2 regions of the Rheinheimera muenzenbergensis genome follow, and region 2 is predicted to be linked to the other one. Evidence: riboswitches for the same ligand, from Rfam matches in the RefSeq annotation. Region 2 holds a riboswitch; the other holds the start of a gene.

Region 1 (9,275 bases), on a different contig from region 2:
TTGTCGTCATGCGTAATTAACGGCTGCCAGTTATTACGATCACCAATGTTATCGGCAGCCACTGTCATAATACGATAGTTCGGCGCCTGCCAATCCGTTTGGATGATCCAACGGCCATTGACATGATCGGCACTGTATTTTACATCGCGTTCGCGCGCTGCCAGGCTGGTAAATTTGCTGCCAGGTTTGCTGGCATCCATCACCTGCATTTCGCTCGATACTGTGCTACTGGAGTAGATGATGACATAGTTGTCGTCGGTGCTGTTGCCTACGCCCATATAAAAACTATTGTCTTTTTCTTCATACACCAGCTTAGCTGCCGCCGGTTCCTGCCCCAGTTTATGCTGCAGTACCTGAGTACTTAGCAGGGTTACCGGATCATTTTTAACGACATACAACGTTTTGCTGTCTTTGGCCCAGGCGATGCTGGACGATAAACCCGTCAACACATCGGGCAAATCCTGACCGGTGCGTAAATCGCGTACTTTTAGCACATACTGCCGCCGGCCGCTGTCATCTTCCATATAGGCAATAAAGTTTTGATCCGGACTTACCTGCCAGTTCGACACCGCGTAATAGCTTTTGCCTTTTGCCAGCTCGTTAACATCCAGCATAACCTGCTCAGTACCGTCTTTTACCGCCTTACGCAGATAAATCGGATACTCTTTGCCGGTTTCATAACGACGGTAATAGCTGTAATCGCCCTTGGTGTAAGGCACTGAGCTGTCGTCCTGCTTAATGCGGCCAATGATCTCACTGGTCAGCTTTTCGGTTAATGGCTGATAGGCTTTGGCATACTGCTCGACATAAGCATTTTCCCGCTGCAGATAATCCAGCACCGTTGGCGAGGTGCGGCTGTCATCACGCAACCAATAGTAAGGATCCTGCCGATCGCCGTTCGGTGACGTTACGGTATAAGGTTGCTGCACAGCAACCGGGGGTTGCTGGCTAGCGGCACTCACAACATGCGCAGCGCATAAAGCGGCAAATAACACGGAATAAACAGCCGGTTTCATTGATATCTCTCCTGAGCAGACACTAAAAGCAGACAATAAAACGCAAACGTTAACACGCAATAGCCAGCAACACTATTCAACACAAATTGAAAAAGTGTAACGGTTTATGTAACAAGCTGGTTAAAGCGGGCCAACTGGCGGTACGGCTATTCACAAAATGCACAAAATGCGCTATTACTGTTTGGCTAACTACATACAAGGAAAACGAAAATGGCGTTAATGACCGTCGATCAGGTAGCTGAATTTCTTGGCGTTCAGGCAATACGGGTAGAACGGCTGGCACGGGAAAACCTGCTGGTACCCGCCGAAAAAGACAGTGATGGTAAACCAATGTTTAATGAAGAAGACGTAAAGCGGTATAAAACCCTGGCAGAGCGGCTGGGCGGGCTATAACGGCTGTTGCAACTGTTGCAGTTGTAATTGCCACTGCGCAGCCTGGGCCTGACAGCCCGGCTGTGCCAGATACCATAACCAGCAAAAGCCAGCATACAATACTTTCGCCGCTGGCAGTTTTGCTGTCAAATGCTGCAGTAAATCCGGCTGCTGCCGCAGCTGGGCATACTGTTGTAACAGGGCACTTTGCTGCGCTGTATCCAGCTTAAAATGCAAGCATAACGCGGCCAAATCCAGGCTGCTGTCGGCGCGTTGGCTATATTCAAAATCGAGCAGCCACAACTTGTTTTCCGCCCAGAGTAAATTGCCCTGATGCAAATCCATATGGCACAGCACCTCATCAACGGGCAATGCACTTAGCCTGGCTGCGGCCTGGCATACAACAGCAAACAGCGGCTTCGTTAGCTCAGCCTGCTTTGCTACAGCCTGCTGCAATTGCTGCAAATAGCTGCTGTAATCCAGTAGCGGTGTTTGTACCTGCAGTAAATGAAAGGGCACCAACAGTTGTAACAGCGGGGCGATGCCAAGTTGCGGGTAACTATAAGCGATAGCGTCGGGAATATAGTCGCTAAGCATAATCTGATAATGGTTATTCAGGCACAGCGGCGCCGGTGCTAAACCCTGTGCAGCGGCCGCATGCTGACAACGCAGCTCTTGCTGGCGGCACACAGTGGAATGCGCCGGATAACAGCGCAGTACATAATCTCCCTGCGCGGTTTTAACATGATAACTCTGATTGCTGTCGCCATGCGACAGGGCGCGCACTGCGACTGGAGGCTGGCTGACAAAAAACTCCAGCCGCTGACACAGCCGTGTTACACGCTCAATCTCACTGCCGGTTGCTGCTGATAATGACTGCGCCAAATAAAGTATCCTGCAATAGCTATAACGGTATACAGCATAAACAAGCCGGTAAGAAAATACAGATGTTTTTCGGCATACACGTAAATAGACACCGCATCTATTACCACCCAGTACAACCAGTTAGATACCAGTTTACGCGCTACCAGCCAGGTAGCGACAACGCTGAACACCGTCGTCTGGGCGTCAAGATAAGCAAAATCAGCTGCAGTATAGCTGGCCATAAAATGGCCCAACAGCACGCCGGCCAGCGCGGTAACCGCAACGAGCAGTGCATGACGTTGCCAGGGCCACTCGTATACCGGGCCGCGCGCATCAGGCGCACTCTGGCGTAGCTGCTGCCAGCGCCACCAGCCATACAGCGCCATACCGGCATAATACAGCTGCAATAACGCATCAGACAGCAGCGCCGATTGCCACATTATATGGGTAAACAACACGGTGCTTAACAGCGCTGCCGGCCAGCACCACAGGCTTTGTTTAAGGGCTAACACCACATAAGCCAGCGCCAGTAAGGTGGCTATCAGCTCCAGGCTGTGCATCAGTTGCCACTGCGCTATTGCCTGGCTCAGCAGCTCGTTCATGGTCGCAAGTCACCCTGAATAAACTTACAGACAAACACCACCTTGCCATAACGCTGAAACGACCACTTGATACAGGCTTGCAACGCCTGCATCACGCTGTCATAGTCGCCAAACAGTTGGGTGCTCATAGTGTTAGTCAGCACTGTAATGTCCGGGTATTGGTTTAGCTGGTCAATAAAGCCTTTAATCGGCGTGATGTAATCATCAGCCAGCGGATACTTACTTATTTCTACCGAAAGTTGCATAGCTTGCCTCTCAGAACTGATAACTGGCGCTAATGCCTACGCGGCGCGGCTCAGCAAATTGTTGATAAACATGGGGCTCATAGCCATCACGCGGATCGTTACCAAAGTAAAAGCCACGCACGCCAATATCCTGATCCAGGGCATTGCGTGTCCACAATGCCAACTCCCAGTTACTCAGTTGATAGTTTAAGCGTGCCCCCAGCAACTCATAACGCTGGGATCTGGCATTGTGGCCATCAGAAAAATAAAACTCATCTTTGCCCTGCAGGCTAAGGTTAAACGTCAGGCTGTCGCTGATATACCAGTCTGCGGCCACACTGTATTGAAAACGTGGCGCCTGGGCCTGCTCGCGGCCACTGAAATTGTCGCCATCCAGCGTAATGTAGCGCCCCAGTTTGGTTTTCAGCCAACTGGCAGATAAAAACAGCGCCAGCTGTGGATGCAGCTGCAGACGGTTTTCCATCTCAATACCATAGTTACGACCGCTACCGGCGTTATCAATAAAACCAGCAAATTGCGGGCCGCTATCCGGGTTTAACCAGCCTTTTACCTGCATATCATCGCGCCACATATAAAATGCCACTACCCTGGCCGTCAGGCTGTTATCGATTGCGCTGCCTTTCACACCAAACTCGGCGTTGTACAGGGTTTCCGGCTTAAAGCTGGCCTTGCTGCTTAATTCAGCTAAGTTGCCATCAGCCGCTTTGGCCAGCGCGTCACCGTTTACCCCACCGGCTTTATAACCGCGGGATGCCAGCAAATACACCAAGGCCTGGGCGTTAACCTGATAATTCAGGCTAACATTGGCGCCCCACATAGTGTCGTGGTTTTTAATGCTGTTGCCGCTGCTGTCGCGGTATTCATCATCATAACGTTCCAGCCGCAGGCCAGATACCAGGCTCCAGCCGTCCTGCAGTGGCGTAGTCAGCTCACCATACAAGGCAGCATTAACCCGGTTTAAGCTGCTGGCAAAGCTATCGGCCTGCCATAAATCCCAATTCCAGAACTGGCGGGTTAAATCAAAGCCTTTGTTTGCTGCATACAACCCCAACACCCAGTCACTGTTACCCAGCTTACCCTCTGGCGTAGAGGTAAAGCGGTAATCCAGTGTCAGTTGATCGCGCTCGCGCAAATAACGATCTGTCGTTGAATACTCATCCGGATGAATACCAACATAACTCCAGTCTTCGTCAAAACCGTAATCACTGTCTGCCGCCAGCCAGCTTAGCTGAGCCGATAAATTCGCAAAGGCTAAACCGCTGTAATCGGCTTGCAGGGCTACCGCTTTGCTTTGAATATCATCCTGGCCTGGTTGGTCGGATAAAGTGGTGCGGTTACGATCCAGCGAGAAGGCGTCATAGCCATTTTTTTGTTCAACAAAATGGCTGATCAGTTGCAGCGCCAGCTCAGCCGATGGCTGATACTGCAGTTTAAAGCGACCGGTAAATTCGTCGATATTATTGGTATCGTCACGGTTTAAGTAGGTATTTTTAATAAAACCGTCCGAGCGTTGATGCTCCAGCGCCAGGCTGTAACCCAGCTGGTCGTTGATACCATCGCTAAACTGGCCAGCCAGCTGATAACTGTCGTAGTTAGCCAGCGAGCCACTTAGTCTGGCTTCAGGTGTGTTGGTTGGGCCTTTGGTTGTCAGGTTTAACATGCCAGCCAGCGCATTGGCGCCAAAGCGGTTGGCTTGTGGGCCACGAAATACTTCAAGCTGGGCTAAATCGGCAATACCACTGATGCCCAGGCCTGAGTAGTCAATGCCGTCAATTAAAATGCCGACCGACGGGTTAATGGTGTCGACAAATTCGCTGCGCTCACCAATACCACGGATTTGCAGATAACGGCCACGCGACGCGCCGGCACTGAAGTTCACACCCGCCAGTTGTTGCAACACATCGTCCAGGTGCTGCGCCGAGGTGCGTTTGGCATCCTGCACACTGACAATGGCAACACTGCCTGCCACTTGCTGCACCGACTGCTGGCGAAAATCGCCCTGCACGCTGATGCGCTCAACAAAAGCCTCTGCTTCGTTGGCCTGAATAGAAAAACTGCTGCACACAGCCAAAGTAAGTAACGACGGGAAAAAGCGCATTGTTGTATGAATCTCCAGTAACAACAGAGATCACACCAGCTTGAGGAGTTAGCACCATCCCTCCGCCGGTATAATCCGGATCAGGTTATAAGGGTTCGCCTTGCGGCATCTCAGCTACTGCACCCCTTGGTTGCGCGGCAAGTGTAAAGCCTTTTATTTGCGCATGCAATGTGCAAAGGACGGCTAAACTCCTATAGTTGTAACGGCGTCATGTCGTATCCGCCTAACAGGGGCTGACAAGGACAGATTATGAAAAGCTATATAGAACGCGTTATTGCAGAAATTCCGCTGTTTTTTAACCACTTCAGCCAATGTTTATTCCGTCCCAAACGCTTTATTCAGCAGCAATTGGCGCTTGCTGAACACCCCGATGAGGTTAGCAAAGGCGTCGAATTTTTAATCCTGTCGTTTCTTATTGCACTGTTTATCAGCCAGTTACTGCCTGAAGCGGTTAATCCAGTAACCTTACCCGCTGACGACGCCGCTTTTACCCGGTTGGCCAGCAGTGCGCTGTTTGATTTATTTCTGCTGTTTTTTGCCGCTGCTATCAGCTTTGGCTGCCTGCGGTTGATGGGCGTAGCCAGTAGCTTTTTTGCCTATTTCCGCCTGTTTGCCTTTTTTTGCGGGGCCAGCCTGGTATTGCTGGTATTTGCCAATGCACTAACCAATATTGGCATGATAGATCCTGTGGTTGCCAAAAGCTGGATCCAACTGGAGCAAAGTGCACAGGCACTGAAGTCGGGATTAGAACAGTCATTGTGTCACACCGATGCCAACGGTGAGCTGATAGCCAACCCCGCCCTGGCCGAGCAAATGCAGCAAAAACTGACACAGACACAAACCCTGTATTTGCAGGCAACAGAGCGACCGCTGTTTATAACAGGTAACGTGCTGCAAGCCATAATGTACTTATTTCTGCTACTGTGGTTGCTTGTCGCCTGGTTTGCCTATGGTAAGCAGCAGCAACTTAGCAGCGGCAAAATCGTCTGTTCTGCGCTGCTAAGCCTGGGGCTAATTTATTTTGCCAACCTGCTGCTAAGCCTGATGCAAACCGGCAGCCAGATGATGGCGATATACCGGGCCTGCGCAGCGGTTTAAGCTGATTTAGCTGCCACGTTAAATACGCGCCAGTCGTCGCTTAATTGCATGGCCAACTGGTTTAACTGTTCACTGGCGTTGGCCGCACGGGCGGCACCATCGCTAAGTTGCACCACGTCATCATTTAGCAGATGAATATTCTGTGCTATGTCGGCAGAAACCCGTTGCTGCTGCTCTGTCGCGGTACAAATGCTTAAATTAGTCGCAGCAATGCTTTCTACCGCCGCTGCCAGCTCGGTAAAACGGCTGCCGGCAGTCTGTGCCAGTTGCACATTAGTATCGGCATCTTTGTGCGCTTGCTGCATCACCGTTACCGCACTGACCGCTTGTTGCTGCAACTGGCTGATCATCTTGCTAATTGACTCTGTTGCCTGCTTGGTATTGGCCGACAGCGTACGCACCTCATCTGCCACTACTGAAAATCCGCGCCCGGCTTCGCCTGCTCTGGCCGCTTCGATAGCCGCATTTAACGCCAGTAAATTGGTTTGTTCTGAAATTTTACCGATCACATCCAGCACACCGGAAATCTGACCGGACTCCTGCTGTAGCTGGCGCACTACCTGCGCACTATGCTGAAGTTGTTGCGCCAGGGCGCTAATGCCTGCCGCACTGTCAGCTGCCACATCACGACCGGCAGCACACAGGGTTTCTGCTTGCTGCGCTGCTGCAGCGGCATCTTTGGCATGTGCTGCCACGTCCTGCACACTGGCTCTCATCTGCCCGACTGCAGTTGCCAGCTGGTTAGCCTGATCCGCCTGACGTACCACGCTGTGGCTGACATCATCACTGCTTTGAAATACCGAAGCCGCCTGCTCAGTAAGTAATGCCGAACTGTTGCCCAACGTCACAACTAACTGCTGAAAATGGCCGATCATTTGATTTAGCGCCCGCGCCGCTTCAGCCACTTCATCAGAACCGCTGTCGTTGGCTCTGAGGGTTAAATCTGAGCTTTGCTGCACCTGTTTGAGCATATCACGCAGTGCCCACAGTGGCCGGCACACCGAACGCTGCACCGCCCAGATTAGGCCACTGATTAACAGCAACAGCAGCATACCACCAATACTATATGCATTAACCAGTTGCGTGGTAAAACGCTCTGCCGAGTCTCTTACAGTGGCGCCAGCCGCAATTTGCTGCTGAATAAAGGCTTCGGTTAAGCTGGTAAAAGCGGTAATACGTAGCTCTATTTCGTTGTTAACTGTCGACTCGTTTAAGATGCGCACTAACAGCGCGTCACTACCGGCATAACTTATCCACTCCTGGTAGTGTTTTATCGCCTTGTCAAAACTTTGGTCCAGCTCAGCATAAAACTCAGCGCTGTCTTGCGCCGGCCGGCTTTGCACAAAACCTTGCCAGTGCTGCTGCGCCCGGATCAGATGTTGCTTAACCACTTGTTCAGTGGCCTCTGCCGATGCCCAGCCGGTACGGTACTTACGAATGTCCTGTAATGCCGTTTGCTGCAAAGTTTGTTGCACTGCCATCACATCAGATAAGATGGCAAGATGATCATCATACAGCCGGTTAAATAACTTATCTTTTTGCTGCGCTGACCAAAACGCCGCCAACAGCACCAGCACTAACATCAGTAGCGGCAACACGCCCAACAACAACACCCGACCAGAGATTTTCAGCTTTGACAGCATAACAGGCTTGCACTCTCAGTGATTGATGGCGGCAGTCTAGCGGCATTTAATGACAAAATTGTGACAACCAACCACTGCGCCGCCGCGCCATCTGCAGCCGGTACAGATGACTTTAACCTGCCGCTACTCTACACTGCTACAAGCCGCCGGCAGCTAAGGAATAGCCATGTTTAATTTGCGACCACATCAGCTGCTGTTGTTATCGTTAGCGGCGGCGTTTACCACCATGGCACTGAAAACCCTGGCCTGGTATCTAACCGGCTCGGTTGGCTTTTTATCTGATGCGATAGAATCTGTCGTTAATGTCGCCGGCGCAGGCTTTGCGTTATGGATGATTAGCCTGGCGCATCGTCCGGCAGATGACGGCCACCCTTTTGGCCATAGTAAAGCGGAATATTTATCCGCCGCCTTTGAAGGCGGCATGGTTGTGCTGGCTGCGCTGGCAATATTTGTGGCTGCTACCGAGCGTTTAATCTTTCCCCAGCCGTTGGAGGCACTAGGTATCGGTACGGTGCTAACCGTGCTGGCCAGCCTGATTAACCTCGCCGTGGCGCAATTACTGTTACGCGGCGGCCGGCGCGACAACTCGCCGGCACTGGAAGCGGACGGCAAACACTTAATGACAGACGTCTGGACCACGGTTGGTGTTGTGGCAGGTGTTGGCCTGGCCTCTTACAGTGGGTACAGCTGGTTAGACTCGGTGGTAGCCATTGCCGTTGCCCTGCATATACTGCATGAAGGCGGCAATATTCTGTATCGCTCGATCAATGGTTTACTTGATAAGTCACTACCAGATAACAAAATAAAGGCTATCAGTCAGCATCTGGCTGCCATTGCCGGGCCCGACGTAACCTTTAACCGCCTGCGCACCCGCGCAGCTGCGTCGCTGCAGTTTGCCCAGGTAGATATGCTGGTGCCAGCGCATTGGAGCGTAGCACAGGCGCATAAATTAGCCGACGATGCGGAGCTGGCTGTGCAGGCACTTGGCGTTGAATTGATAGTACATATCGAGCCTAAATTTACGCCCTGACTGGAGATTTACCTGAACAGCGCTACAGTTAATACATCCCTTCTAGGACAATAAGAGCAGCAAGCAGTATGCTGATTAAGTATTCATCCGCCCCTGACAGCACTGATTATCAACAAAAGTTTTTTCACTTCCGCTTGCGCCGCCTGCTGCAGATCACCGGTTTTACATTATTTGGCCTCTTTATGGCAATGGTCGTCGCCAGTGGCACTACCAAACTGCTGATTTTTGCCGGCTGTATCGCTTTAGCCATTGCTCTGCTGTGCGCCCTAAAGCAACGGTTGTTGCTATCGGCCTATATTTTGCTATG
Region 2 (9,275 bases):
CAGAGCAAAGGCGTGCGCCATTGCCACCGGGTTTTCACTGCTGGCAATAGCAGTATTAACCAACACTGCTGCGGCGCCGAGCTCCATCGCTGCTGCAGCATGCGAAGGTGCACCAAGGCCGGCGTCAATGATCACCGGCACTGTGGCTTGTTCGATAATAATCTCCAGCATAGCGCGGGTTTGTAAGCCTTGATTAGAACCGATAGCGGCGCCAAGTGGCATAACAGCAGCACAGCCAACTTGTTCCAAACGTTTGCACAACACTGGATCGGCACTGCAATAGGGCAGTACGACAAACCCCAGTTTCACCAACTGCTCAGCCGCCAGCAGGGTTTCTATCGGATCTGGCATTAAATAACGGGCGTCGGGATGAATTTCCAGCTTAAGCCAATGGGTTTGCAAGGCTTCACGTGCCAGTTCAGCGGCAAAAACAGCCTCTTTCGCAGTCTTTGTGCCTGAGGTATTCGGTAGCAGCTGAACATTCATTGCCTTAAGCGGCGACAACAGGTCATCATGAGCTTTATCAAGCTCAAGTCGTTTCAACGCTAACGTGACCAGCTGGCAATTACTGGCTGCTACAGCTTGTTGCATCAGTTGCGGGCTGGCAAATTTACCGCTGCCAAGTAGCAGGCGGCTGTTAAAGGTTTTATCTGCTATGCGTAGCATTTTCAGCCCCCGGTTACGATGTGAAATACATTTACAAAGTCATTGTCACGCAGCTGATGCTGTGGCCATTGCTGTTTTGCAATAACAGTATTATTTATTGCCACGGCAAGCCCTTGTGGTTGTATTTGCTGCTGTATCAGCAACTCTGCTACGGTGCAATTGGCAGTGAGTTGCAGCAACTGGTCATTAAACTTGATGTGCATAGTGTTGCTCCACACGCTGTTTTAGCTGCGAAAAGGCTTGTTCAGGCTGTTGTTGTGCTGTGATGGCAGACACCACAGCGACACCTGATACACCACAAGCTAATACCGCATCTATTCGTTCTGCATTAATGCCGCCAATTGCGACCGTAGCAACATCGCTGCACAGCGCAGCATAGCGTTTTAAGCGGGCGATACCTTGAGGTTGTGACGGCATTTGCTTGGTTTGGGTGGCAAAAATGTGGCCCAGAGCAATATAGGACGGCCGGATCTGTCTGGCCCGCAATAGCTCGGTGTAACTATGAGTGGAGATACCCAGGCGTAAACCCGCAGAGGCTATAGCCGCTAAATCGGCTGTGGTTAAATCTTCCTGTCCCAGATGTACGCCATAAGCACCATATTTAATGGCCAGTTGCCAATGGTCATTAATAAACAGCCTCAGTTTATAGTCGCGGCTTAACAGTACCGCTTCAGAAATTTGCTGTTCAATGTCTTCGGCTGTTCCTTGCTTGATGCGTAGTTGAATGACATCGGGTTCAAGCGGCAATAAACGTTTTAGCCATTGTACGCTGTCAATAACCGGATAAAAGCCGATAGGCGCAGTAATGCCGGCGAAGCAGAGGTTGTAGTCAATCGCTGCGTCATTATGTTGCAACTGCGGAAAAAAGTCAGGGCTTACCGGCCAGCCATGGTGTTGCAAGCTACCGGCTCCTTTACCAGTGGCATAGCTAAAGCTGAGTGCCTGCTGCAGATAAGCGCGCCCTATAATAGCGCTGTCGGCGAGGGCATAGCCATGTGCGCAGGCCGCCGTTATAGCACTGGATAGTACGCAGCCGGTACCATGGTTATGTGTTACGTCAAGTCTGGGCTGTTTTAATCTAAAACGGTTATCTGCAGTAATTAGCACATCGGTAACGCTGTCAGCAGTATTGTTGTCGCTAGCGTCTAAATGGCCACCTTTTACCAGTATTGCCTGGCAGCCAAGTTGCAACAATTGCTGCGCCTGTGCGTCGTTATTTTGATGCGGCAAATTACTTAGCAAGGCCAGTTCGGGGATATTGGGCGTGAGTAAATCCACTAATGGTAACAACTGTTGCCGCCAGATCTGCAAAGTGCTTTGCCGGACAAAATTATAGCCAGTGCTGCTACTAAGTACCGGATCGGCGATAACAACAAACTGATGTTGGGCTTTATGTTGTGCCAGCCAGTTCGCCAACTGCGTCAGCAACTCAGCATCTGGGATCAGGCCAATTTTAACCGCAGCGGGCGGCATATCCTGGATAAGGCAATTTAGCTGGGTAATAAACAGTGCCGGGCTAATGGTTTCATAACCGACAACTTCAGTGCTGTTTTGCGCTGTGACAGCGGCAATAACACTACAGCCATGGCAGCCCAACGCGTTAAAGGTGTGTAAGTCGGCCTGAATGCCGGCACCGCCACCACTGTCAGAGCTGGCAATCGTCCAGACGATCGGTTTGGTTTCAGATACTGGCTCAGGCATCATTTAATGCCTCTTCCTGCTGAATTTGCTGATTAAGCCGCATTGAGCAAAATTTAGGTCCGCACATGGAGCAAAATTGCTCGCTGTCGGCACCTTCATGGCTTAGGGTTTCATCGTGATAAGCTTTGGCAGTAAAGGGGTCCAGTGCCAGGTTGTACTGATCCTGCCAGCGAAATTCATAGCGGGCTTTTGACAAGGCATTATCTCTAAGTTGTGCTGCCGGGTGGCCCTTAGCCAGATCTGCGGCATGGGCCGCAATTTTGTAGGCAATAAGGCCTTGTTTAACATCTTCTTTATTTGGCAAGCCTAAATGCTCTTTTGGCGTGACATAACACAGCATGGCGCAGCCAAACCAGCCAATCATCGCCGCACCTATGCCAGAGGTAATATGATCATAACCCGGCGCAATATCAGTGGTTAAAGGGCCCAGTGTATAAAACGGTGCCTCATGACAATGCTTTAACTGCTCGGTCATATTCTCTTGAATAAGCTGCATGGGCACATGGCCAGGGCCCTCAATCATTACCTGCACATCATAGAGCCAGGCAATTTTGGTCAGCTCGCCTAATGTTCTAAGTTCGGCAAACTGGGCTTCATCATTGGCATCGGCAATGCTGCCCGGGCGCAGGCCATCACCTAAGGAAAGTGAAATATCGTAGGCAGCACAGAGCTGACAAATTTGTTCAAAATGCTGGTATAAAAAGCTTTCCTGGTTATATAACCGGGTCCACTGCGCCATAATAGCGCCGCCCCGTGAGACAATACCGGTAACGCGGTTAGCCGTTAAGGCGACATAGTCTTTTAGTACGCCGGCATGAATAGTAAAGTAATCTACGCCTTGCTCGGCTTGCTCAATCAGTGTGTCGTAAAATACCTGCCAGTTTAGTTTGCTGACATCACCGTTTACTTTTTCCAGCGCCTGATAAATGGGTACTGTGCCTATCGGTACCGGGCTGTTGCGTAAAATCCAATCACGGGTTTGATGAATACGCCGGCCGGTGGACAGATCCATTACCGTATCAGCCCCCCAACGGGTAGACCACACCAGTTTTTCTACTTCTTCTTCAATGCTGGAGCTGACCGATGAGTTGCCGATATTGGCATTGACCTTAACTTTGAAGTTGCGGCCGATAATCATCGGCTCGGCTTCCGGGTGGTTAATATTGGCCGGAATAATGGCCCGTCCGGCTGCGACTTCCTGCCGCACAAACTCTGCTGTGATCTGTTTGGGAATTGCAGCGCCAAAACTTTCGCCCTGATGGCTTCTGACACCATCGTCTGTTAGCGCCATATTTTCCCTAAGTGCAATAAAATGCATTTCCGGTGTAATAATACCGGCGCGGGCATAGTGTAATTGGGTTACAGTTTTGCCGGCTTTGGCTTGCAGTGGCTGATGATCAAACTCGGTAATTTGTTCATCCAGTGCAATATCAGCAAACGGCAGCTCGGGCGAGGGGGCGACATCACCGCGGCTGTTAATCCAATCCAGCCGCAGCTTAGGCAGGCCCTTTAGTACATCTAACTGCTGTGCCGGATCGCCATAGGGGCCTGAGGTGTCATATACCGGTAAGCTAGGATTAGTTTGCACGCTGCCGTCTGCCAGGCGGCTTGGGCTAAGGTGTATATGCCGCACCGGCACCCTGACACCAGTTTGCTCACATTGAAGATAATGACGGCTGGAGCCGGGAAAGGTTTCACCCTGCAGTGCCTGAATATAGGCACGGGCATGGGCGCGTAAATCACGTTTAGAAAAAGGTTTAGCAGACATAGCAAGCTCCGGTTAACAAGTTGAAGTTGCTTGTCCGGAGTGGGGCAGCTGGCAGCAAACAACTAAACCGCTGGGCGGAGTTTAGCTGTGCTAATACTGAATTTCCCCTTGTTTCCCTTCGCAGGTATTAGCCTGATCAGGTTCAACGGATCCCGTTTTCACGGTCTCAGCCCGCTGTAAACAGCTGGGCACTCCGACAAGATGGTGCTAAGTATTCACTTATTGCTAACGAAATTCAAGGTCTGATTTCAATCGGCGTTCTATAAGCTCTGCACATATAAATAAAGCGACTTAAGAATTTTCATCTTCTGCTCATCACTGGCATGCTCATGCGCCAGATTCTCCAGCGCCAGGCTAAAATCTTCCATAGTTAAATTGGGGTTATCCAGGCCGCGCATTAGTTTGTCAGTGCGATAGCGCTGCCACTTTTGCTGCTCACTATCGGTCAGGCTGTAGGGGTAGTTACGGGCGCGATATAAAAACAATAGATTGTTCAGGCGCTCGTCACTGAATACCGGAGCGTTAACGGCTAATTGCTCAGGCGGCAACTGGTGTAACTGCACCATTTTTTGCTTATCGCCGTCGCTGATAAAACCATTGTACAGCTGATAATCGGGGTTGGTTTCGGCTGGAAAGTCATTTAATTGCTGATACAGCTCTATAGCTTTAGCCTGAGTAGCTCGATGCTGGCGCAAAAAATCCAGATGTTTCAGGCATTGGGCGCGGTCGATGCCAAACTGGGCGGCGCGCTCTTCAGTTAAGGTTTTTGCCGGTGCCAGTACCGGGCATTTATTTAAATGCATTAGCTTTAAACCCAGTCTGTGCTCGCCTTCGGCCAGATCGGAGGTTTTGGTGTACAGCTTTTGCTGCAAGGTGGCGATATCGTCCTGCAGTAGCGGTGTCGGATCAGCCTGTAAGTTGTAGCAAATCACCGCATTTTTATTAGTAGGGTGAAATGCCAGTGGCACTATCCAGCTGATACAGCCTTGCGTAGCCGGAAATTTAGAAGACACATGTACCAGCGGCGTCATACCGGCGACATCAATCAGCTCGGCTACTTTGGCTTTTTTACGCAGTTCAAATAAATAGCTAAACAGTTTAGGTTGCTTTTCTTTAATAAGTTTGGCGATGGCAATGGTGGCATACACATCAGATAAGGCATCGTGAGCGTTTTCGTGCGCCAGGCCATTAGCCTTGGTCAGTTCTTCCAGTTTAAAAACCGGGCTGCCATCTTCACGTAATGGCCAGTTAATGCCATCGGGGCGCAGCGCGTAGCAGGCGCGCACCATGTCTATTAAGTCCCAGCGGCTATTGCCGTTTTGCCATTCACGGCCGTAAGGTTCATAAAAGTTACGAAACAGGCTGTAACGGGTCACTTCATCGTCAAACCGCAGGTTGTTGTAGCCCAGTACACAGCTGTTCGGCTCGCTAAAGCGCGCTAGAATACGTTGCATAAAGTCAGTTTCGTTCAGGCCTTTTTTATTGCACAACTGTGGTGTTAAACCAGTGATCAGTGCCGCCTGCGGGTGCGGCAGATAATCATTGGCTAGCTGGCAATACCAGACGTCGGGCTCGCTGATAATATTCAGGTCTAAATCGGTGCGAATACCGGCAAATTGCGCCGGGCGGTCACGTTTGGGATCAGCGCCCCAGGTTTCATAGTCGTGAAAATAAAAACTGCTTTGTGTTGTTGTCACAATAGCTTATCCGGGTTTTGTTATCTGAAAACATGTCGCCAGTTTAGCAGCTGGAGCGGCGCGGATACATGATTTTTGCCATTTAGCCTTATCGGTTACTGGCATGCTGGCATTGCTGCAATAGTAGGGTAAGCGCTTCTGTGTTAGTGTTTTTTGGATAAGCCAGGCCTATTGTCCGTTCTAGTTTCAGTTCATTTACCGGTCGGATATCGACATCATTTCGTTGCTGCATATTGTCAAAATTAGGCACTAATGCACAGCCGACTCCAGCTGATACCAGGCCTAGCGCATACTCTATAGTTTGAATATCGGCGCGGATATCGGCTTTAATGCCACGACGCACTAATTCCGGATACAGGGTATTCCAGGCATCGCATGGCGTGCGTTTTATCAATGGCAGTTGCTCAAAATCCGCTAACTCAATATGCGGTTGTAAACTCAGGGGCGAACCGGGAGGCAGTGCCAACAGGTAATTGTCATGCCATATTGGCGCAAAGGCTTCTCCGGCTTTAAGGAGTTGCGGCGTGATAATGCGGGCATCACAGCTGTCATCCGGCTCTACCAAATGCAGCTCCAGCCCGGGTAGGCTGTTGCTAAACTCGCGCAGTAACTGGCTCATACGTTCTACGCCTAAAGCCCGAATTAACCCCAGGCGGAATTTTACCCGTGCTACCGGTTCGGTAAATGAGGCTTTTAACGACTGTAACTGGCTTATGATGCGCCCGGCATGGCCGTAGAGCTTGTCGCCATCTTCAGTTGGGGTTACCCCTTTAGGCAGACGGATAAATAAACTGACCCCCAGTTCTTGCTCTAACTGACGCAGTGCGGATGAAAGTGATGGCTGCGCTACACAGCATTGGCGCGCTGCGGCGCTGACGCTGCCTTGCTCATACACCGCAACAAAGTAATTTAGCTGGCGAATATCCATAGTTTTAAACTATACCTGATACAGAATTATTATATTTTAACTGTACATTAAAGCAGGCTAATCTGGCGATAACTAAAAATATTTCGCTGGTTTTATTGAGGAATTTGCTATGGCACGCCCACATTTTGATTGGCAGGACCCGTTTGCGTTCAGCAACATGTTAACCGAAGAAGAGCGGATGATCCGCGACACTGCTCATCAGTATTGTCAGGAAAAACTGCAGCCGCGGGTATTGATGGCCAACCGCGAAGAGCATTTTCACCAAGAAATTATGACAGAACTGGGTGAGCTTGGCCTGCTGGGGGCAACCTTACCGGAAAAGTACGGCTGCTCGGCAGTAAACTATGTTTGTTATGGTTTAGTCGCGCGCGAAGTAGAACGGGTAGACAGCGGTTATCGCAGTGCCATGAGTGTGCAGTCGTCCTTAGTGATGCATCCTATTCATGAATACGGCACTGAAGCACAGCGGCTGAAATATTTACCCAGGCTGGCCAGTGGAGAATGGGTTGGCTGCTTTGGTTTAACTGAACCGGATGCGGGTTCAGATCCCGCAGGTATGCGCACTACAGCGAAGAAAACAGCCGGCGGTTACGTGCTAAACGGCAGTAAGATGTGGATCACCAACTCGCCGATTGCCGATGTGTTTGTGGTGTGGGCCAAGTTAGACGGCGAGATTCGCGGTTTTGTGCTGGAAAAAGGCATGAAGGGCTTATCGGCCCCGAAAATTGAAGGTAAGTTTTCGCTAAGGGCGTCGATAACCGGCGAAATCGTGATGGATAACGTCGAAGTAGGCGAGGATGCGCTGCTGCCTAATGTCAGTGGCTTAAAAGGCCCGTTTGGCTGTTTAAATAAAGCTCGCTACGGCATTGCCTGGGGCGCGCTGGGTGCGGCAGAATTCTGCTGGCATGCTGCCCGCCAGTATACGCTGGACCGTCACCAGTTTGGCCGGCCGCTGGCGGCTAATCAGCTTATCCAGAAAAAATTAGCGGATATGCAAACAGAAATCAGCATTGGTTTACTGGCGTGTTTACAGGCCGGCCGGTTGATGGATCAGCATTTGCTGGCACCGGAGACTATCTCGCTAATAAAACGTAATTCCTGCGGCAAAGCGCTGGATATTGCCCGCGTTGCCCGTGACATGCACGGCGGCAATGGCATTGCTGACGAATTCCATGTTATTCGCCATGTGATGAACCTGGAAGCGGTAAACACCTACGAGGGTACGCACGATGTGCATGCACTTATTTTAGGCCGGGCACAAACCGGTTTACAGGCGTTTAGCGGCGTTTAAGCCAGGCAGTTGCAGTGGAGTAAGCCTTATGTCAGAAGCCGTACATCCCTGGGTCAATGAATACCGTGAGCGCTTAAAAAGCGGCAAGCTACCGCCGCATAGCAGTAGTCACAGTATTGAATTCAGTACCTTATATCAGTTGTGGCACAGTCAGTTATGCAGCCGTCTGCTGGATTTGCAATCACGTTTGTTACAAGCCAAAGGCCAGAGCTTTTATACCATCGGCAGTGCCGGCCACGAGGGTAACGCTGCTGTGGCTGCGGCCTTAAGGCTTACAGATCCGGCGTTTTTGCATTATCGAAGTGGGGCTTTTTTTATTGAACGTAGCAAACAATTGCCGGGTAGTACGCCGTTGTATGACATGTTGTTGTCGTTTTGCGCCAGCAGTGAGGACCCGATCTCAGGTGGCCGGCATAAGGTGCTTGGCAGCCTGGCGCTGAATATACCGCCACAAACCAGTACCATAGCGTCGCAGTTGCCCAAAGCGGTGGGGGCAGCGTTCGCTGTCGATCTAAGCAAGCGGCTGGGGCTTGACGGCCAGTGGCCGGCCGATGCCATAGTGCTGTGCAGTTTTGGCGATGCCTCGGCCAATCATTCAACTGCGCAGGGCGCGATCAACTCAGCTTGCTGGGCAGCTTATCAGCAGGTACCGGTACCGGTGCTGTTTGTTTGTGAAGATAACGGCCTGGGTATTTCCACACCAACCCCCAGCGGCTGGATAGAGCAGGATTTAGCCGACAGGCCGGCACTGAAGTATTTTGCTGCCGACAGCCGCGATCTGGCGCAGACCTATCATGTTGCCCGCCGCGCTGCAGATTATGTGCGCAGTAAACGTAAGCCTGCAGTTTTGCATCTGTCCACGGTAAGGTTGTTTGGCCATGCTGGTGCTGATGCTGAAGCGGCATATCGCACCAAGGCACAAATTGAAGCCGAGCTTGAGCTGGACCCGCTGCTAAGCAGCACAGCAGCACTGCTAGCCAGCGGTGACATAACCGCAGAGCAGTTGCTTGCTCAATTAAATGCTTTGGTAACGCAAATTAATCGCGTTGCGACTGTTGCCAGCCATCAGCCAAAATTAACCACTGCGGCACAAGTGATGGCCTCCATCGCGCCTGAGCGTGACGCTGATAAAGTACCTGTGGTACCGGCCAGCGAGCTGCGCGAGCAACTGTTTGCCTTTGATCAGCATAACATGGGTAAAAAGCAGCATTTGGCCAAATTGCT

What was found. A riboswitch is a leader RNA that binds a small molecule or an ion and turns the genes downstream of it on or off. The one in region 2 is predicted to bind thiamine pyrophosphate.
Region 1: another riboswitch for thiamine pyrophosphate. It lies ahead of MN202_RS09920 (TonB-dependent receptor); the one in region 2 lies ahead of thiC (phosphomethylpyrimidine synthase ThiC).

What each region holds. Positions count from the first base shown of each region.
Region 1 is NZ_JALAAR010000007.1:88,730-98,004, reverse strand. Features, by position in the region: gene MN202_RS09945 (S9 family peptidase) at 1-1,016, opposite strand, end outside; gene MN202_RS09940 (MerR family transcriptional regulator) at 1,227-1,409, shown strand; gene MN202_RS09935 (phosphotransferase) at 1,404-2,273, opposite strand; gene pnuC (nicotinamide riboside transporter PnuC) at 2,225-2,854, opposite strand; gene MN202_RS09925 (YkoF family thiamine/hydroxymethylpyrimidine-binding protein) at 2,851-3,099, opposite strand; gene MN202_RS09920 (TonB-dependent receptor) at 3,110-5,197, opposite strand; TPP riboswitch at 5,238-5,334, opposite strand; gene MN202_RS09915 (hypothetical protein) at 5,447-6,295, shown strand; gene MN202_RS09910 (methyl-accepting chemotaxis protein) at 6,292-7,938, opposite strand; gene MN202_RS09905 (cation diffusion facilitator family transporter) at 8,105-8,968, shown strand; gene MN202_RS09900 (putative bifunctional diguanylate cyclase/phosphodiesterase) at 9,037-9,275, shown strand, end outside.
Region 2 is NZ_JALAAR010000028.1:2,762-12,036, forward strand. Features, by position in the region: gene MN202_RS19690 (thiazole synthase) at 1-666, opposite strand, end outside; gene thiS (sulfur carrier protein ThiS) at 669-869, opposite strand; gene thiE (thiamine phosphate synthase) at 853-2,370, opposite strand; gene thiC (phosphomethylpyrimidine synthase ThiC) at 2,360-4,135, opposite strand; TPP riboswitch at 4,231-4,341, opposite strand; gene sbcB (exodeoxyribonuclease I) at 4,396-5,832, opposite strand; gene MN202_RS19715 (LysR family transcriptional regulator) at 5,921-6,760, opposite strand; gene MN202_RS19720 (acyl-CoA dehydrogenase) at 6,870-8,051, shown strand; gene MN202_RS19725 (dehydrogenase E1 component subunit alpha/beta) at 8,080-9,275, shown strand, end outside.